DNA from 2 places in the Paenibacillus sp. SN-8-1 genome. Region 2 is predicted to be linked to the other one. Evidence: a T-box and tRNA genes for the amino acid it is inferred to sense, from the RefSeq annotation. Region 2 holds a T-box; the other holds one or more tRNA genes.
What was found. The T-box of region 2 lies ahead of trpS (tryptophan--tRNA ligase). A T-box ahead of a tRNA ligase gene usually reads a tRNA of that ligase, here a tRNA-Trp.

Region 1 (10,256 bases), 630 kb from region 2:
GGGCACGTGAAACCCCGTATGAATCCAGCAGGACCATCTGCTAAGGCTAAATACTCCCTAGCGACCGATAGTGAAGCAGTACCGTGAGGGAAAGGTGAAAAGCACCCCGGAAGGGGAGTGAAAGAGATCCTGAAACCGTGTGCTTACAAGAAGTCAGAGCCCTCTATATGGGTGATGGCGTGCCTTTTGTAGAATGAACCGGCGAGTTACGTTCCCGTGCAAGGTTAAGGTGAAGAGCCGTAGCCGCAGCGAAAGCGAGTCTGAATAGGGCGACTTATAGTACGTGGACGTAGACCCGAAACCGTGTGATCTACCCCTGTCCAGGGTGAAGGTGCGGTAACACGCACTGGAGGCCCGAACCCACGTATGTTGAAAAATGCGGGGATGAGGTGGGGGTAGCGGAGAAATTCCAATCGAACTCGGAGATAGCTGGTTCTCCCCGAAATAGCTTTAGGGCTAGCCTCGGAATAACGAGTTGTGGAGGTAGAGCACTGATTGGGTGCGGGGCCCGCCAAGGGTTACCAAGCTCAGTCAAACTCCGAATGCCATAAACTTAGATCCGGGAGTCAGACAGTGAGTGCTAAGATCCATTGTCAAAAGGGAAACAGCCCAGACCATCAGCTAAGGTCCCCAAGTGTGTGTTAAGTGGGAAAGGATGTGGAGTTGCACAGACAACCAGGATGTTGGCTTAGAAGCAGCCACCATTTAAAGAGTGCGTAATAGCTCACTGGTCGAGTGACTCTGCGCCGAAAATGTAACGGGGCTAAACACACCACCGAAGCTATGGCTTGATGCTTTGCATCAGGGGTAGGGGAGCGTTGTATGTAGGTTGAAGGTGTACCGTAAGGAGCGCTGGACAGCATACAAGTGAGAATGCCGGTATGAGTAACGAAAAGATCAGTGAGAATCTGATCCGCCGAAAGCCTAAGGGTTCCTGAGGAAGGTTCGTCCGCTCAGGGTAAGTCGGGACCTAAGGCGAGGCCGAAAGGCGTAGTCGAAGGACAACAGGCCCTAATTCCTGTACCACCGTAATCCGTTATGAGCGATGGGGTGACGCAGCAGGGTAGTGACGCAGACTGATGGATGTCTGTCCAAGCAGTGAGGCTGGTGTGTAGGCAAATCCGCACACCGTTAAGGCTGGGCTGTGATGGGGAGTGAAAATTACAGTAGCGAAGGTCATGATCTCACACTGCCAAGAAAAGCCTCTAGTCAGGAGAAGGTGCCCGTACCGCAAACCGACACAGGTAGGCGAGAAGAGAATTCTAAGGCGCGCGGAAGAACTCTCGTTAAGGAACTCGGCAAAATGACCCCGTAACTTCGGGAGAAGGGGTGCCCCGGTAGTGTGAATAGCACGAGGGGGCCGCAGTGAAAAGGCCCAAGCGACTGTTTAGCAAAAACACAGGTCTGTGCGAAGCCGCAAGGCGAAGTATACGGGCTGACGCCTGCCCGGTGCTGGAAGGTTAAGGGGAGTGGTTAGGGGTAACCCGAAGCTATGAACCGAAGCCCCAGTAAACGGCGGCCGTAACTATAACGGTCCTAAGGTAGCGAAATTCCTTGTCAGGTAAATTCTGACCCGCACGAATGGCGTAACGACTTGGGCGCTGTCTCAACGAGAGATCCGGTGAAATTTTAATACCTGTGAAGATGCAGGTTACCCGCGACAAGACGGAAAGACCCCATGGAGCTTTACTGCAGCTTGATATTGGACTTTGATACGATTTGTACAGGATAGGTGGGAGCCTAAGAAGCAGGAGCGCCAGCTTCTGTGGAGGCAACGTTGGGATACCACCCTGATCGTATCGGAGTTCTAACCTGGTACCGTGAACCGGTATGGGGACAGTGTCAGGTGGGCAGTTTGACTGGGGCGGTCGCCTCCTAAAGAGTAACGGAGGCGCCCCAAGGTTCCCTCAGAATGGTTGGAAATCATTCGAAGAGTGCAAAGGCATAAGGGAGCTTGACTGCGAGACTGACAAGTCGAGCAGGGACGAAAGTCGGGCTTAGTGATCCGGTGGTACCGCATGGAAGGGCCATCGCTCAACGGATAAAAGCTACCCTGGGGATAACAGGCTTATCTCCCCCAAGAGTCCACATCGACGGGGAGGTTTGGCACCTCGATGTCGGCTCATCGCATCCTGGGGCTGAAGTAGGTCCCAAGGGTTGGGCTGTTCGCCCATTAAAGCGGTACGCGAGCTGGGTTCAGAACGTCGTGAGACAGTTCGGTCCCTATCTGTCGTGGGCGTAGGAAATTTGAGAGGAGCTGTCCTTAGTACGAGAGGACCGGGATGGACGCACCGCTGGTGCACCAGTTGTTCCGCCAGGAGCACAGCTGGGTAGCTACGTGCGGAAGGGATAAGCGCTGAAAGCATCTAAGCGTGAAGCCCCCCTCAAGATGAGATTTCCCAGTATGTAAGACCCCTTGAAGACGACGAGGTAGATAGGCTGGGGGTGGAAGTGCAGCAATGCATGGAGCTGACCAGTACTAATCGGTCGAGGGCTTATCCAACACAGCTCGGAAGGACGCAGTCCAAGAAGAGCATACGCAAGTTCGTTTCGTATCTAGTTTTCAGGCGATCAAGCCTGAATTGAATAATGTTCCCTGATAGCTCAGTTGGTAGAGCACTCGACTGTTAATCGAGTTGTCACAGGTTCGAGTCCTGTTCGGGGAGCCATATGGAGAGGTGTCCGAGTTGGCCGAAGGAGCACGATTGGAAATCGTGTAGGCGTCACAAGCGTCTCGAGGGTTCGAATCCCTCTCTCTCCGCCACTATTATTGTAAGGCCCGTTGGTCAAGGGGTTAAGACACCTCCCTTTCACGGAGGTAACAGGGGTTCGAATCCCCTACGGGTCACCACTTTCATTAAACAGCTTCAAGTGGGGATGAGAACCCATCAGGGTTCGTCGGAGCATTTGGTTCGTTAGGAATACATTGCAGTCTCGTTCGAAGAACGAGTATCCCCTACGGGTCACCATTATTCACACTTGATTTTATAGCAGTGTATCTGCTAAAATAAAGATTATGTTTAACATATGGAGGCTTAGCTCAGCTGGGAGAGCATCTGCCTTACAAGCAGAGGGTCGGGGGTTCGATCCCCTCAGCCTCCACCATATTGTTATACTGACGCGGGGTGGAGCAGCCCGGTAGCTCGTCGGGCTCATAACCCGAAGGCCGCAGGTTCAAATCCTGCCCCCGCAATTGATTTACATAGTGTGGAGCCGTGGTGTAGAGGCCTAACATGCCTGCCTGTCACGCAGGAGACCGCGGGTTCGAATCCCGTCGGCTCCGCCATTTAAATCTTATAATTTAATATGTAATAGTAAGCATTATGGCTCGGTAGCTCAGTCGGTAGAGCAGAGGACTGAAAATCCTCGTGTCGGCGGTTCGATTCCGTCCCGAGCCACCATGATTCTTTTACACCGTGCCGGTGTAGCTCAACTGGTAGAGCAACTGACTTGTAATCAGTAGGTTGGGGGTTCAAGTCCTCTCGCCGGCACCATTTTTTGGAGGCTTAGTGAAGTGGCTAAACACGGCAGACTGTAAATCTGCTCTCTACGAGTTCGGTGGTTCGAATCCATCAGCCTCCACCAGTTTTTAGGGGCATAGTTTAAAGGTAGAACAACGGTCTCCAAAACCGTTGGTGTGGGTTCAATTCCTGCTGCCCCTGCCAATTTCATAATGTGTAAGTATTATGGCGGTCGTGGCGAAGGGGTTAACGCACCGGATTGTGGCTCCGGCACTCGGGGGTTCAAGTCCCCTCGATCGCCCCATTAACTTTACATTGGGGATTAGCCAAGCGGTAAGGCAACGGACTTTGACTCCGTCACCCATAGGTTCGAATCCTATATCCCCAGCCATTTAATATGCGGACGTGGCTCAGCGGTAGAGCATCGCCTTGCCAAGGCGAGGGTCGCGGGTTCGATTCCCGTCGTCCGCTCCATTTATGGCGCCATAGCCAAGTGGTAAGGCACAGCTCTGCAAAAGCTTTATCCCCAGTTCAAATCTGGGTGGCGCCTCCATTCTTAAACTTTGATAGACAGTTTTACCGTATTAAATATTTGCGCCCTTAGCTCAGCTGGATAGAGCGTTTGACTACGAATCAAAAGGTCAGGAGTTCGAATCTCTTAGGGCGCGCCATATTCTCATTAATCTATTGAGAAGAATTACACACCATGCCGGTGTGGCGGAACTGGCAGACGCGCGCGACTCAAAATCGTGAGGGAAACCGTGGGGGTTCGAGTCCCTTCACCGGCATATAGTTTAAAGTAGACCATGAACATTAGTTCATGGTTTTTTTATTTTATTTTTTACTTCGTCCAAACTTTTCCAGTTAGAGTGTGTTCTTTATTATAAGAATCATCTATCACGTGGAGAGGGAAGGGGAAGCAGTAATGAACAATAAGAACAGCAGCAAGGAACAGTTAACTCAAACTTCTAGGGAGGGTACATATGCTCGAAAGAATAGGCCACTAGTTTTTGCAGCATGTACGTTAGTGCTTCTAATGTTAAGCGGTCCTACAGCCGCTTGGGCAGACAATACAGTGATCATATCTGACACTAAGGATTCCAGGGCTTCAGGCAGCACGGTTTCTGCATCTACATCTACATCTGTAAATGGAACTAGTGATAAATTGCCAAATGGGGCTAAAATTACTTCTGCTCAAGCTGACAAGGCGGTAAAGGAAATGTTTCCGCTGCTTTCTAAGGTGACACTGAGCTCCGCAGAATTTGGCAATCAGAATAGCTACCCAGTGGATTACGATAAGAAGTGGGAGCTTCAATATAATCTTCAGATAGGTAATTGGGGCACCTCATTCAGTGCTCAAGTGGATGGAGTGACCGGTGAAGTAATATATGTTAGTCTGCCTGGTCGTCTAATCCAGATGTATACCAAAGAAGGAGCCTCCAAAGTTGATGAGACCAGTGCCAAGAAGATTGCCTTAGATTGGTTGAGTGCCAAAGTTAAAGGATTAGATGTCCAAAGTCTTAAAGAAGACAATAGCTATAATCGGCAAAGTGGTTCCCTATTTACGGCGCAAGATTACTACTTCAATTTTAAGGTGCCGGTAAATGGCCTTTATTCGGACTTTGAGTCGGTCCAGGTTGGGGTTAACTATAACGGTGAGGTAACGGTGTATAATCGTAGTAAGGCTTACGCGGTGTATCCTTCCCCTAAGCCAGCAATTACGCTGGAGAGTGCAGAGCAGAAGTTCAAGGATAGCTTTGATGTAGAACTGTCTTATATTCCAGATAGACTTGATTCTAGAGAAACAACCAAGTACTTCTTGGGGTATTTACCGGTTGATAGAAGTATGAATAGTATTGACGCAGTTACAGGAAAACAGACGGAACCTCAAGTGGGTTCAGTTCAGAGCATTCAGAAGGCAGAGGATGTTCCTTCAGGTGGTAGTAATTTCACTCCATCCAAGGAAGCAATTCAGGACGGTGATGAGGCTCTAGAACGGATTAAATCGTTCATACCTATCCCTCCCGAGTTCACCACTGAATACAAGCAGTTGTCGAGAAGATGGAATAATCCTAATCAGAAAGTATGGAATATTTCACTTAGAGACAAAGCGGCAAACGGTGTACCAGATGAGGGTATTAATGCCGAAGTCGAAGCAAGCACGGGTCAAATTGTTAGTTTCGGATATTATATCTATAATTCTCCGGCGAAGGAATATAAGCCTAAAGGTAAAATTCTAAATTCTAAGGAAGCCAAAGAGAAGGCTCTTCAGATCGTGAAGAAACTGGTTCCAAATGCTGCGAGTGAGTATAAGCTTACCTCTACGATTGATAGAGACTCGAAGGTCTCAACATCGACATATCAATACAGCTTTAAGAGATATATTCATGGAATTCCGGTTATGAATGATTCAATTGATCTTAGCCTTAGTTCTGATGGTGTAATTCGTTCGTTTTCTGCTGGGACTCAAGCGAATGCTGCTGTTTTCCCAGATGGCAAGCCTGTCGTTTCTCAAGCGGAAGCTAAGAATAATTATCTGAATGATTGGAAAATGGAGCTGAAATATGAACGACTTGGCGGTATAAACCTATCAGATGGAAGCTTATCTCCTGTAAGCGTTAAACTGGTCTATGGACCAGTGCCTAAGAGCTCAGAGCTCGGAAATGGTTATATGGCCTTTACTCCAATCGATGCCATTACGGGGAAAAGTCGCGAAATTTACGTTCCATATGGGGGAGTCAAGGCTAAAGAGGCTGCGGACATTAAAGGTCATCCTCTAGAGAAGTCATTAGTCGAAGCTGTCCAGTATCGTGTACTCCTCCCGGATGATAATGGATTAGTACTCCCTAATGAACAGATTACCCAAGGGGAGTGGATTAATATGGCGGCAAGAGCTGTGTATCCCGATTATGGATATAACTATGCACTAGACGATAGTCCAATTGCCGGGGTGAAGGTAGATAGCCCGTATTACCAAGGATTGCAGGTATTCATTAATAACAATTGGCTGACTGTTGATCCGGACCCGAGCCATACGTTAACCTTGGATGTTAAGCTAACCCGCGATCAGCTTGCCAAATATTTAGTGGAAATGCTGCAGTATAATAAGCTGGCTCAGTTTTATAATCAGCCTACCGATCTCGGTGGAGCATCTGATGCAAGCAGTATTACCAACAAAGGTGCAGCTGCGATTGCTCTGAAGCTGAAGCTGCTGGATCTGAAGGACGGAAAGTTCGCGCCTGATGCGCTGGTTACACGTGCGGAAGCCGCGGATGTGCTGGTGCGCCTTAAAGACCTGGTTGGGCGAACTGACAATTTCCTAAATCAATATTATTACTAATTCATAAACCAGCATAAGGTAAATATCTGACAGCTCTGGTCCTTACCGACCAGGGCTGTTTGGTTATGAGGGTCGCTGTAGAGCCACATACACACAACCCCACATACACGCAGCCATTACAATATCTTAGCTGCATAAGCTGGCAGCGTCAGAGTGTTCATACACTCTCAAAGGAGGTATAGCTGGAGGAGATACGGTGACAGGCAGTCCTGGATTGCTATAGGCAGTTGCACGTGGCTATCTAATGAGTACAGCCGTCCGATGCGGTCAGAGCGTTTTTTAATATCAGATTACCAAGCACTAAATATCCTGGGGTCACGCATGCTGTGCGAACCAACCCTTCAGAAGGGTTACCGCAGAACAGCCAGGCCGCGCTCTATCTGAGGCCCCAGCCTATCCTCGACCTAAGTCCAGTATAAAATACCGTCCCCGGTCCGTTTTGGGAAATTGCGATTAGGCCTAGAATAAAGACATAAGGTTGAGCTTAAAGAGAGGCGGTGAAAGAAATGAGAACAAATAACAAACCAAGCGGTTTTGCAATCGTGCTTATTGCACTTGGGGTACTGATCTTGTTAGGCAAGCTGACGCCTTTCTTCGGCAGTCTGTTCGGTATTCTGGTAGCCATCGTTATGATTGCCCTAGGATATTACGGTATTCGCAAAGGTAACGCATTCTTTGGATGGATTGTATTGTTTATCGGTGTAGTCTCCTTGATCTCCAAGCTGGCTTGGATCATCGTACCACTACTCGGTATCGGGCTGATTGTATATGGCATTTCCTCACTTAGAAATAAACGGAGTTACTAATACACAGTACTAATAAGGTTAGGAGGGAACTGAGAAATCATGAGTGTATTTAGACGGGTAAGAGATATTACGGTAGCTACTTTAAATGAACGTCTGGAGCAAGCACAAGATCCTGTGCAGCTTATCGATCAATTTCTGATTGAGACCCGGCAAGAGATTGCAGAGGCTGAGAAGCTGCATCACCAATATTCCGGACATACCAGACAATTGAAGCAGCAAGTCGATCATGCAAGCTCTATGCTTAGCAAAAGAGAAGAGCAGGCGTTGCTGGCACTGAAAGCAGGCGAGGAGCATTTAGCAAAGCTAGCTCTTCAGGAGAAACTGCTCTATGAAGAAAAGTTAGAGCAGTACTCTGAGCTTTACAGTCAGAGTCTTGAGGCACTTAGCCAGCTCGAAGCTCAAATGAATGAACTTAAGACCGAATATCAATCGGTATATAACAAGCGGCAGTACTACTATGCCAGAATGGAAACCCTTCGTCTCCAGCAAAGAATGAATCAGCGCATGGGCAGCTATGGCACACAGGATGTACCTAAGATGTTCAATCGTCTAGAAGATCGAGTCTCCGATATGGAATGGGAAGCCCGAAGCCTGCGAGACCTTCGCAAGGCAGGACAGGATCTGTTCAATCAGGCGGGAACAGCGATTCAATCTACTCTGGAACAGGAGCTGGCGCGTCTTAAACAGAAGCTGAACAAACGAGGAGAGGAGTAATTGCGATGGGCACATTATATCGTTCCCGGCGCGACCGATGGATTACAGGTCTGTGCGGGGGACTTGCAGAGACCTTTGGCGTAAACGTCGGTGTGCTTAGACTGCTAACAGTCGTAAGTATTCCTTTTTCCGGTGGCACCACGATTCTGATCTACCTGATCGCGTCACTTGTTATATCTAAAGAGCCGTATATTCCCTATGATCCTTACCACCAGGGTGGATGGCAGGGCGGCGGACAATATGGACCAGGTCCTGGCGGCTATGATCCCAGAGATCCACGGTACAATCAGCGTCCTCCTTACGGAAATGACCAATATGGTAACGGTCAGCACGGAAATAACCCATTCGGCGGGAACCCATTTGGGGGCAATCCTTTTGGAGGCAACCCGTTCCAGGGCAACGCATCTACAGGCGGGCGGCCAGCTAGCTCTTCTTTTAAAGGACCGAATGAGGCTTCAAATTTAGATTCCATGATGGATGACATTGAGAAAAAGGCTATGAAAAAAGAATTGGATGAGCTTCGCCGTAAGCTTTCCAAATATGAGAAGGGAGATTTGTAATTATGGGAGTATTTAAAAGAATTAAAGATATTACTAAAGCGTCGGTTAATGAAATGCTCGATAAGGTGGAAGACCCAATTGTTATGCTTAACCAATATCTTCGGGATATGGAAGCGGAGATTCGCGATGCCGAGGTAACGGTTGCGAAGCAAATTGCGAATGAACGCCGGATGAAACAGCGTCTGGAAGAAGCTTACCGTGTATCCTCACAGCGTGAAGCCCAGGCTGAGGTGGCGCTGAAGAACGGTCAGGAAGAAGTTGCCCGCCGTCTTCTTGAAGAGAAAATTCATTTCGATCAAAAACAAACAGAATTTAGAGATCTTCATGCCCAAGCGGAAATTCATGCATCGGATCTGCAACAGCAGCTCCATGATATGAAGGATGAGTTCTATAAGCTGCGTAACAAACGCAATGAGCTTGTAGCCAGAGCACAAATGGCCAAGGCCAAGAAGCAGCTGTCCCAGGCTAACCCGCTGAACACGATTGAAAGTGGAGGCGCAGCGCTAGGATTCAGCCGTATGGAAGAGAAAATTCTTCAAATGGAAGCCGAAGCGGATGTACTGGGTACTCCATACCGTTCATCGTCGAGTGCAGGTTCTTATATCAGCCCGGCTGATGCAGAGAAGCAGCTCCGCGTAGAAGAGCAGCTGAATGCACTTAAATCCAAGCTGAATCCACCTGCCAAGACTGAAACAACATCCAAAGAATAACTACCGTCCATTAGCGGAATATGATATTCTAGTTGAGGTGAAGCCATACGGTATGCAGATACCGTCATGGCTTTTCCGAGCTTTTGTAGCCAAGACTCTATATTTGGACAGACGGATCTTTTATACTTAGACAGGAGGTGCAGCATGGATAAAAGGAAATCATTTTTGGCCATTATGCTTATCGGATTTGGACTTCTTCTGTTCTTTGGTCAAGGCTTCAACTTCCTTACCATCGCGGCCCTGCTATTTCTAGTCTACGGAGTCTACAAAATCCGTCAGGGAGATGAGGTCAGAACCGGCTATATTCTGTTAGCGGTAGGTAGTGGACTTATTCTGCTAGAACATTTGATGCTCGTTGTGGCTGTAATCTTGATTTCACTTGGATTGTTCTATGCTAAAGTCAAGAAGATGCTCCCCCGGGGAGACCATATTCAGAAGCAAAATTTCATTGCAGGTGTACACTGGGACAGAGATCCTTGGGTGCTACAAAGTATCAGTATGTGGCATGTGCTTGGTGAGCATGATATTGATTTGTCTCTGGCCATTGTGGAAGAGCGTGAGAATATCATCATGTTCCAAGGTGTAGTTGGAGATATAGATCTCGTGATCTCGGAAGATTATGGCGTTGAGATTGAAGCTTTCGTTATGTTTGGTCAAATTGAGTT
Region 2 (10,256 bases):
TCCAAACTTGGTTTGAGGAGACGACGTTGAATCCGCTTTCGACATTGTTTTTTCTTTCCAATATCATTACTATTAAAGGAACATCATCTAGGAGGACATCATGATATGAAATTAACGATTGGACAAAAGTTGATTGCCGGTTTTTTAAGTATTGCTGTGTTGCTGGGTATTATAAGTTATCTCTCTTACATGCAGTTGCAAAGGGTAGATGATACTTATTCGGATCTGGTCGACCGGCGGGCTGTGATTCTATCTAATACCAAGGATATGCAGAATGCTGCTTCGCGAGAAATTAGTAATTTAAGAAGCCTCTTGCTTCAGGAGGAAGGGGCCGCAGATGCTACTACCTCAGCATATACAGAGCTTAAGGATAATATTAAGGCAACTAGCAGCCTTATAAATAGTGCAGCAAATAAGGATTTGTTAAAGCGTATGGATTCGTTGAATGAACAGTTTAAGATTAACGCGGACCAGTCCGTTGCCCTCATGAGAACGGGTCAGACTGACCAAGCGAAACAATTTGCAGCGGAGAAGGTCTTCCCCATTTCCAGGGATCTGCGGGCAATGGCCGACCAGATCGCCAAGGTTCAGAAGCAAGAGATGAGCCAGGGAAGCAAGGACACCTCGGCTCTTGTATCCTCAGTTAAGACCACGCTTATTACAGTTAGCCTCATTGCGATCCTGCTAGCCGTCATTATTGGGGTGATTATCTCCAGGCTGATCTCGCAATCGGTGAAGGCGCTGGCTCAAAGCGCAGAGAAAATTGCTGAAGGGTACCTGGACCAGGAGGATATTACCGTGAAGAGCCGTGACGAAATCGGTGATCTGGCCCGGTCCTTTAATCAGATGAAAATGAATCTTCGGAATGTGATCTCCCAGGTGGGGTTCAATACCGAGCAGGTGGCGGCAACTGCTGAGGAGCTTTCTGCCAATGCTGAACAGACCGGCCGTGCTACCGAGCAGATCACGATTTCAATGCAGGAAGCCGCTACCGGATCTGAGAAGCAGGTATATAGTGCGCATGAAGCCACACAGGCTGTAGGCGAGATCTCCAAAGGCATGGAACAGGCCGAGTCCTCCATTCGCGCGGTCACTGGGCTGACCGATCTGGCAAATGAGAAGGCAGGACAAGGAAATGCGGTTGTAAACGAGGCGATCCGGCAAATGAACCTGGTTCAGCAATCGGTCAAGACCTCAGCTGAAGTGGTCAACTCACTGAGTGAGAAATCAAGCGAGATCGGCCTAATCGTTCAATTAATTACGCAAATTGCCGGTCAGACGAACCTGCTGGCCCTCAATGCTTCAATTGAAGCAGCACGAGCTGGGGAGCAGGGCAAGGGATTCGCGGTCGTTGCCGGTGAAGTCCGCAAGCTCGCAGAGCAGACGACGGAAGCCGCTGCACAGATCCGTGATCTCATTCTGGAGGTACAGAGCGAGGCGGAGAGAGCCGTGTTATCGATGAATGAGGGTACTGAGGTGTTCCAGGAAGGCATTAAGCAGGTAGACCGGACAGGAGAGGTGTTCACGGATATTCTGAGTTCTATCGGGCAGGTGTCCTCCGAGACACGTGACGTATCGAGTGTCGTTGAGCAGGCGAATGCAAGTGCCCGCATGATGGTCGAGATTATGGAGAATATCGCGCTGATCGCAGAGCAGTCTTCTGCGAATACCCAGAATGTAGCCGCGTCTGCGGAGGAGCAGAATGCTTCCATGGAAGAAGTGGCTTCCTCGGCGGAAGCCTTAAGCAAGATGTCACAGGAGCTTCAAGCCTTGGTCAGCCAATTTAAAGTGTAAGTCAGAATGTGAGAAAGCGTGGGTGGCTGCCGATCAGCCACATAATACGAAGGCCTTTTGTCCACAGTGTGGAACAGGAGGCCTTCGTATTATTTTCACATGGGATCGTATTCAAGGGAGCTGGCTGTTCTGCATATTCAGCTGCATTTGTTCAGGTGTGTCGCGCCTGAAGAAGGACTAGGATGTCATGGAATATGACCTTGTCAAGAGGAATGGACCATAGAATCCTGTTTGGGCCCGCAGTTCGCGGTTATGTGGGAATTCAGGATTCAGCGTCTGCCGGGGAACGGCCTTGTTGTGATTCCGAATGAATCGGGGGCAGTCAAGTCGAGGATTCCAGAGTAGTTATTTCTTGATCACAGGAATCCAGACCTCGCACTGGTAGCTGTCGGATGAAATATCGCCCACAGGGTAGAGTTCAATTTCGGGACCCACGGCATGTTCATATCCTGTAGAAGGGAACCAGTCCTGATAGATCCTTCTCCATACGTCCTGAATCGCTCCTGGCATCGGTCCGACCGAAGTGAATACCGCCCAGGTGGAAGCGGGAATCGTCCGCACGGTGAACTCATCTTCCAGTGGGGTCCCCGGGCTTAATCGGATACCGATCATATAATTGAAGAGCTCCTGCTCCTGCTGCATGTCGAGACAGATGCCAAGCAAGGCTTTGTCCTGTCCGATCTCTAGCAGCTTCTCAGAAGTGCCGTCAGTGTTCAGGTCCTCCAGAACTTAGGGATAGCCCGAAGGTTCTTCCCGTCCCGGGTAGTGACCTGGATTAGCTTCCCCACAACTTGATACTCCTCTTGCTCCACAATACGATAGTCCATTCCTTGATCTCCCTTCAATGATAGATGGAAAGAGATGCGGGGAAAGGCCTTGAGGGTAACTCCCGGATTACGTGCTTCGGATGGAGGAACCCCGTGGAGCTTTCGGAATGCTTTGGAGAAGGCCTCCGGGGATTCATATCCGAATCTCAGCGCGATATCGAGCACCCTGCTGCCGGAAATAGCCAGTTCTTGTGCTGCTAACGTCAACCTGCGCTTGCGTATGTACTCCGCAACAGTCATACTGGTCAGCATATGGAACATGCGCTGAAAGTGGAATGAAGAGGAGTAAGCCGCTTTGGCTACTTCGTCGATATCGAAGGGTTCTTCCATCCTATTCTCCATGACTTCAATGGCATTATTCATCCGGTTCAGCCAATCCATACCGCATCACCTCCTTTGTACATGATCTTATCACCGGGTTGCCCGGAATTCCTGTCTTTGCGTGCGCTCGGTGAATAGGACTGGGGGCCATCTGTCCATTATATTAAAAATCACCAGAGTCCGGATTAACCCATCACGGGCAGCTTCAAATCGGTTACAATGATTAGTAGCACTAAGTTGAATCTATACAGGAGGTACGAAATGTCTAAAGACGAAGTTATTATGACACGCGAGGGTTATGCCCAGCTGGAACGCGAACTGGAAGAGCTGACCACGGTCAAGCGCAGAGAGCTCGCAGAGCGCCTCAAGACGGCAATCAGCTATGGAGACCTGAAGGAGAACAGTGAGTACCACTCGGCCAAGAATGATCAATCCTTCATGGAGACGAGAGTGCTTACGATTGAGAAAATGCTGAAAAATGCAAGGATTGTAGACCATATCGACAATTCCGTCGTTCAGGTCGGTTCCGTGGTCATTCTAAATGACGTGGAATTCGCCGAACGAATCGAATACAGAATCGTGGGACCCGCAGAGGCAGATGTCGCCGAGAACAGAATCTCTTACGAGAGCCCGCTGGGCGCAGCGCTCATGGGGAAATCCGTTGGAGACAAGATCACTGTAGAGGCTCCTATGGGGCAGATCGAATACGAGCTGCTGGAGATTAAGGGCTTGGCCTAAACTTAGGGTTGGAGAACAGCTTCATCTTGCTAAATTTAGCATAGGTGGAGCTGTTTGTGATTGCAAGGGCAAAGTGCTGATCTTGTTACTTAAAATATGTAAAGACCACCTGCTTACCTCGGCTTATCAGCAAGCAAAGGATCAGGTGGTCTTATTATTTTGGTTGGAGAGCCCTGACAGAGTCCACTTCAAGAAGCCTGGATCGTTTGCGAGGTTACTCGAACCCTGGGACAAGTCTCCCTTTCAAAATGTTACAAGTCCCATAGCTTGCTTCGCGGCGAGCAGGGTCTTCCCGGCAGCCTCGGCAGCACGCTCGGCACCCGCTTGAAGAATCCGGTCCAGTTCACTAGACTGGGTTATTTCTTTGAATCTTGCTTGAATCGGGGTCAGACGGCTCACGATGACTTCGGCAAGCTCTTTCTTGAAGGTGCCGTAGCCCAGACCCTGATAACGTTGTTCAATCTCGGGGATCGGCTCCTCGGAGAAGATGGAATAAATCTCAATCAGATTACTAACGGCAGGCTTGCTGTCCCAGTCATAACGGACCTGCATGTCGGAATCCGTGACCGCTCTGGCCAGCTTCTTACGAATGTCATCCGCGGAATCCTGAAGCAGGATGTAGCTGCTGCGGTTCGGATTGCTTTTGCTCATCTTCTTGGTAGGGTCATCGAGACTCATGATCCGGGAGCCGAGCTCTTGAATGACCGGCTCTGGCACTGTGAAGGTCTTCCGGTAACGATTATTGAATCGCTCAGCCAAGGTGCGGGTCAGCTCAAGATGCTGCTTCTGGTCTTCCCCGACTGGCACGTGGGTAGCCTGATAGAGCAGAATGTCGGCAGCCATCAGCACCGGATAAGTGAAGAGAGCCGAGCTGACCACATCCTGCTCGCTGGATTTGTCTTTGAACTGCGTCATCCGGTTCAGTTCACCGAAATGAGCTTGGGTCTCCAGCAGCCATCCTAGCTCGGTGTGGGCCGAGACCTGGGATTGCAGGAAGATCGTCGCTTTGGCAGGGTCCACACCTGCTGCAATGTAGTAGGCGGCAATTTCTCTCGAACGCTGGTGCAGCTCTTTGGGGTCTTGATAGACGGTAACAGCATGAAGATCCGGCACGAAAAAGAAGCATTCATAATCATGCTGGAGCTGAACGAATTGATGCAGTGCTCCCCCATACCCTCCAATGTTGAGATCCCCGCTGGGTTTGATCCCGGATAGAATACGTTTCATTCCAATCTACCTCCTATGGCTTGTGTGAGTACGACAAAAAAGACACTTCAATCCCTAAAGGGACGAAGTGTCTGCTCCGCGGTACCACCCAGCTTCGGCACGAAAGGCCGCTCTCTACTGAAATGAACCAGGATGCTGTTCATCTGCATATTCCAAGGGCATAAGGAATTGGCGTTAGAGAACCAGCCTCTCTGAGTTCATTTCATTTAACACGACGAGGATAGAAGCCTTGCGGCTCTACCTGATCATGCCTCCTAAGGATAACGGGGGAGAACCGTCAACGCCTACTGCCCTGCCGTGACCGGGGGTTCGGGCTGAAGCGAAGAGACCCATTCACTTACTCTCCTGTACCGGACCTTTCACCAAACCGCCGGTTCGCTTAAACAGTGCAAGCAAGCTACTCTTTCTCTTCATAGCCGTGTCTGTAATTTCATTGACGTAATTCTTGCATAGAAGGGAAGGTTAAGTCAAGTTAGACTAAATGCATTAGCGGCTAATCTTTTAATATAGTCTCTGATATCAGGAGCCCAGTCTTCGATGAAGTGGTAAAAACGATCCAAATCACCAGCATACAGTTCCCGCAGAGCTTCTTCGTATTGAGGGAAGTTCCCGGCCATAGCTGTCATAAAGCGATAGGTTGCTTCTTGTGACTCTCGTATCTTGCTCTGTTCTCCTCCAGCGCGGCGAGCCTCTTCAACGAGCTTTCGTAATGTTACGGACGCCCCTCCAGGTTGACTCTTAAGCCACTCCCAATGCCGTGGCAATAACGTAACCTCCCCGGATACAACCCCGAGCTTGGGTCGACCGACCTGCCGTGCAGGCTGGTGATTCACTTCCGTACCGGGCAAGGCACCAAATGGTTCTTCTAATCGTGTTAGTACGTCATCTGTATTCCCACGAAAATCAACATCTATTTGCCTCCCCGTGGAATCATCAAATATAAGCAGCTGTGTGAGATCTCTGTCATCCAGAGTTTCCTTCACTGTAGAAACAACGTGGTGCAACGAACCGCTGGCGACGACCCTCATACCCAGGAATGCCGTGCAGTAAGGATGCGTTAAGTCATTATTCATGCTGTACCTCCTCTTCTGAGTGTTTACTGTAATTTTATCCGGGTAAAACTACAATGTCAATATTACCCGGGTAAAATTGGCTTTGTTATGGTTGCTTATGTGGTACATGCTCTATTTGGCATCTGATCTGCATAGTAGTATGATTTATAGGGAACCATCCAGAATATTACATACTGCAAATTTATAGAAAAGGGGTCATTCTGAATGCCCGCTTTTATCTACGTGGTCTCCGCGATATTAACCTTAATTATGATTGTCTATCTGTATATTCTGCTGCATCCGATTTTTGGCGGGAAGCCATCACCACAATCGCTGGAACACATCAACCGCTCCAGGAACCGGGCCAAAGGCAAATTTGTGAATCAGATTGAGACCTCGGTCGATCACAGCTTGAAGGGGAACCTGTCTATTCTCATTGATATGATCAAGGGAGGACCTGGCCGAAGACCCCCTCATCCGCTGAATGTGGTTCCGTACTCACCTTCATCAGAGCCGACTTCCGAGGCTAGAGTCACTTGGTTCGGCCACTCTGCGCTGCTTCTGGAGCTTGACGGGAAGCGGATTTTTCTTGACCCTATGCTTGGCAGAGCCCCTTCGCCGACTCCCATCGTGGGCGGGAAGAGATACAGCGATAGGCTTCCTTGTGAGGCTGAAGATTTGCCGGAGCTGGACGCCGTAATTCTGTCCCATGATCACTATGATCACCTGGACTATGTCACCATCCTGAAGATTAGGGACAAGGTGCGCAGGTTCTTCGTGCCGCTTGGGGTGGCTGCGCATCTGGAGCGGTGGGGAGTTAGTCCGGAGCGAATTGAAGAGTATGACTGGTGGGAAGAGGGTGAATTTGAAGGGATCAGGCTGGTATGTACGCCTGCGCGTCACTTCTCCGGCCGAAGCCTGACCAGTAATACGACACTTTGGTGCTCATGGGTCCTTCATGGGCGGCAGGCCAGAATCTTTTATAGCGGGGATAGCGGATACGGGCCTCATTTCGCCGAGATTGGCGCGAAGTATGGCCCCTTCGATCTGACTCTGATGGAGTGCGGACAGTACGATCAGCGCTGGGCCAGCATTCATATGATGCCTGAACAGACGGTGCAGGCCCATCTTGATGTGGGCGGCGCTACGATGATGCCCATTCACTGGGCTGCCTTCACGCTGGCCCTGCATCCATGGACAGAGCCGGTGGAGCGTGCGCGAAGTGAGGCGGCCAAACGGGGAGTAGAGATGATCACTCCTCGAATCGGGGAGACGGTCATTGTCGGGGGGACTCAGGAGCATATTCAGACGGCCTGGTGGCGGAAGGCAGAATAGCGTGGACGTGTAGGCATGCCCTTGGGGCAACCTGCACATGGAGACTTATCTGGCTGCTGGGCCAAGGATCGCTTTAATATCAAAAAACATTGAAATTATTAGTTCATGAATGTCACAAACTCAGAGGGTACTCTGTCTTCTTAATGAGAGATCTTAAGGAGGCGTTACTTATGAGTGTGAGATTTAATTATAGAGAGGTTAACCCATCCGCGCTGAAAGCAATGCTGGCATTTGAGCAGGCCGTGAGCAGCACTGGGGTGGATAAGGTGCTGTTCGAGCTAATCAAGATTCGTACGTCTCAGATCAACGGCTGCGCTTACTGTATCGATTATCACGTGAAAGACCTGCTGAAGCTTGGAGAGCCTGTGGAACGGGCTTTGATGCTGAGTGTATGGAGGGAGATGCCGACCTATTCAGATCGAGAGAAGGCTGCGCTCGAGCTTACGGAATATGTTGCGCGGATATCAGATTCAGGTGTTCCCGAGGCTGTCTATGAGCGGGTTCGCGAGCACTTCAGCGAGAAGGAGTATATCGATTTGGTCATTTCCACCGGAATGTATCCGGGATGCTTTTGACTAATAGAGGGCATAGAGGGCTGGAGAAGTAAAATGGATCAGGGAGCCTTAAACGGGCTCCTTTTGGCATATATGGAGTTAGGAGACAAAGCGTGAGACTATATCCAAACGGGGGTGTGAACATGACAAACGCAGGGGCGGGCGCAGGCGCGCAGATGAATGAGAATGAGGAGCGAAGGGTCATGCAATCCCAGGAGAACCCGCCTGATCTGGAGCAGCTGTACCTTACGTATCGATCCTATGCATTCTCGGTCGCATACCGGATGCTCGGATCTGTCACAGACGCGGAAGATATAGTTCAGGACTGGTTCACGGAGATGTACGGCAGATCCTTATGGGGCGTTAAGAATGTGAAGGCATACATAGCCAAGTCCATTACGAACCGATGTCTCAATCTCATGCAGTCCGCATCCCGAAGGCGTGAGACCTACGTTGGTGAGTGGCTGCCTGAGCCGCTGCCGGATGCCTATGGGGCACAATATGATGGGCCCTATGAAGCGGCTGAACAAGCTGATACTCTGTCCTATGCCTACCTGGTTATGCTGGAGAGGCTGACGGCGACCGAGCGGACGGTCTTTCTGCTCAGGGAAGTGTTCGAATATGAGTATGAGCTGATCGCAGAGATAGTTGGAAAGTCAGAGGTGAGCTGCCGTAAAATCTTGAGTCGGGCCAAACAAAACCTTGGCCCTGGGACATCTTATCCCGCTCTAACCATCGCCTCTCCTGACAGCCGGGCTGCATTGATGAGCAGGTTCGCAGCCGCTATTCAGCATTATGATATAGGCGAGATGGTGAACCTGCTGACTCAGGATACAGTTCTGGTCTCCGACGGTGGCGGCCGGGTGCGGGCCGCGATCAATCCGATCATCAGCCGGGAACGGGTTGTGGCCCTGTTGACCTCACAACGCGCCTTCAGGAAGCTGCGTATCTGGAAATTGAGCCAGATGGAGATGAATGGAGGATTGAGTCTGATCTATCATGAGGAGAATACGGTAAGAGCGATGATCACCGTGGAGCTTACGCCCCAAGGAGACCGGATACAGCGGGTATTCATTGTGGTGAATCCGGACAAACTTGGCCATATCCGTGCGGACATGGGCGAGGAACTCACGGTATAAGCAGGCACAACAATTAGGTAAAATAATAAGGCTGCCCTTACGCGAAGGGCGGCCTATGGGCGCTATGTGCGAGGCAATCAGTCTGAATTTCTTTATGGCGTCAGCCCTGACATTCATTGTATCCATTCATCCTATCCTTACAGCTAGCTATTTCACCTTCACATTTACCTTTTGCCCGTGAGCACGCTGCTCAGTCACCTTCTGTCCAATAGTCGAAGCCGCCTGTTTGACCGAGCTTGTAACACTATGCAGTACCTCACCCACATCATGAGCGGATTCAACAATGGGATCGACCGCCTTGATCTTGCCCTTCACATCCATAGTGACCTGATTGGCATTATGGATCAGTGCCTGTGCCTCTTTGGTTAGTCCGTGAACGGCGTTTCGTACTTCCCCGAGCGTCTTGTTCGTCTCATCAAGGGAAGCCATGGTCTTGCGCAAGGTCAGAATGCCGAAAGCGGCCAGGGCGGCAAAAGCTACAGCGATCAACGTCACACTAAGCTGAATGGTCATAGGACATCTCCTCCTCTGTAATTACCATATGTCCAAGGAGTAGGATTATGCTCGGTAGGAGATGACTCACTTTAAGACAGCCGGGATGGGAATTCAGAAGTATGGGAGTGTCTGGCAATTCCAAACCCGGCAGAAGAGGGGGAGCTGCCCAAGGAACACGCTCTTAGGCCGTCCTCCACAGCTCAATGGTGGGCGGGACTCCTCGGGACTGTGCTAGAATAAGCTTGAGCAGATGTTAGGCCAGCATTTGGCCCGATTACCAGCTAACATAACTTAGGATAAAAGAGGTTGCAGCGATGAATATAGAACATTTTGCAGAAGCCAGGTTAAGTGAAGAGATTGTCCGCGCCCTGCAGGGGCTAGGGTACGACCGTCCCACGGATGTGCAGAGTCAGGTGATCCCCCTGCTGCTTGAGGACAAGGATATTGTAGTGAAATCACAGACAGGAAGCGGTAAGACCGCGGCCTATGCCATTCCGCTCTGTGAGCTCGTGGACTGGAACGAGAACAAGCCGCAGGCGCTCGTCCTGACACCGACCCGGGAGCTGGCTGTACAGGTGAAGGAGGACATTACGAATATTGGCCGCTTCAAGCGGGTCAAGGCGGCGGCCGTATATGGGAGGCATCCTTACGCGGTGCAGAAGCTCGAGCTGAAGCAGAAGAATCACATTGTGGTAGGCACTCCAGGGCGCGTGCTGGACCATATCGAGAGAGGTTCACTGCCGCTTGGGCGCCTAAGATACCTTGTGATTGACG

Region 1: it has a tRNA-Trp gene. The T-box ahead of trpS (tryptophan--tRNA ligase) is inferred to sense a tRNA for this amino acid. The anticodon was not compared.

Annotation. Positions count from the first base shown of each region.
Region 1 covers NZ_CP194782.1:3,707,540-3,717,795, reverse strand. The annotation lists rRNA gene ACRRNK_RS18240 (23S ribosomal RNA) at 1-2,503, shown strand, start outside; tRNA gene ACRRNK_RS18235 (tRNA-Asn) at 2,594-2,669, shown strand; tRNA gene ACRRNK_RS18230 (tRNA-Ser) at 2,673-2,764, shown strand; tRNA gene ACRRNK_RS18225 (tRNA-Glu) at 2,777-2,851, shown strand; tRNA gene ACRRNK_RS18220 (tRNA-Val) at 3,030-3,105, shown strand; tRNA gene ACRRNK_RS18215 (tRNA-Met) at 3,120-3,193, shown strand; tRNA gene ACRRNK_RS18210 (tRNA-Asp) at 3,210-3,286, shown strand; tRNA gene ACRRNK_RS18205 (tRNA-Phe) at 3,326-3,401, shown strand; tRNA gene ACRRNK_RS18200 (tRNA-Thr) at 3,419-3,494, shown strand; tRNA gene ACRRNK_RS18195 (tRNA-Tyr) at 3,501-3,585, shown strand; tRNA gene ACRRNK_RS18190 (tRNA-Trp) at 3,592-3,665, shown strand; tRNA gene ACRRNK_RS18185 (tRNA-His) at 3,690-3,765, shown strand; tRNA gene ACRRNK_RS18180 (tRNA-Gln) at 3,778-3,852, shown strand; tRNA gene ACRRNK_RS18175 (tRNA-Gly) at 3,861-3,935, shown strand; tRNA gene ACRRNK_RS18170 (tRNA-Cys) at 3,941-4,014, shown strand; tRNA gene ACRRNK_RS18165 (tRNA-Arg) at 4,056-4,132, shown strand; tRNA gene ACRRNK_RS18160 (tRNA-Leu) at 4,170-4,249, shown strand; gene ACRRNK_RS18155 (YcdB/YcdC domain-containing protein) at 4,387-6,801, shown strand; gene ACRRNK_RS18150 (LiaF transmembrane domain-containing protein) at 7,308-7,607, shown strand; gene ACRRNK_RS18145 (PspA/IM30 family protein) at 7,647-8,321, shown strand; gene ACRRNK_RS18140 (PspC domain-containing protein) at 8,327-8,881, shown strand; gene ACRRNK_RS18135 (PspA/IM30 family protein) at 8,884-9,591, shown strand; gene liaF (cell wall-active antibiotics response protein LiaF) at 9,736-10,256, shown strand, end outside.
Region 2 covers NZ_CP194782.1:4,335,433-4,345,688, reverse strand. The annotation lists gene ACRRNK_RS21270 (methyl-accepting chemotaxis protein) at 106-1,794, shown strand; partial or broken gene ACRRNK_RS21265 (AraC family transcriptional regulator) at 2,140-3,002, opposite strand; gene greA (transcription elongation factor GreA) at 3,204-3,680, shown strand; gene trpS (tryptophan--tRNA ligase) at 3,924-4,907, opposite strand; T-box leader at 4,963-5,330, opposite strand; gene ACRRNK_RS21250 (DUF2239 family protein) at 5,375-5,980, opposite strand; gene ACRRNK_RS21245 (MBL fold metallo-hydrolase) at 6,185-7,294, shown strand; gene ACRRNK_RS21240 (carboxymuconolactone decarboxylase family protein) at 7,465-7,869, shown strand; gene ACRRNK_RS21235 (sigma-70 family RNA polymerase sigma factor) at 7,992-8,987, shown strand; gene ACRRNK_RS21230 (DUF948 domain-containing protein) at 9,135-9,500, opposite strand; gene ACRRNK_RS21225 (DEAD/DEAH box helicase) at 9,797-10,256, shown strand, end outside.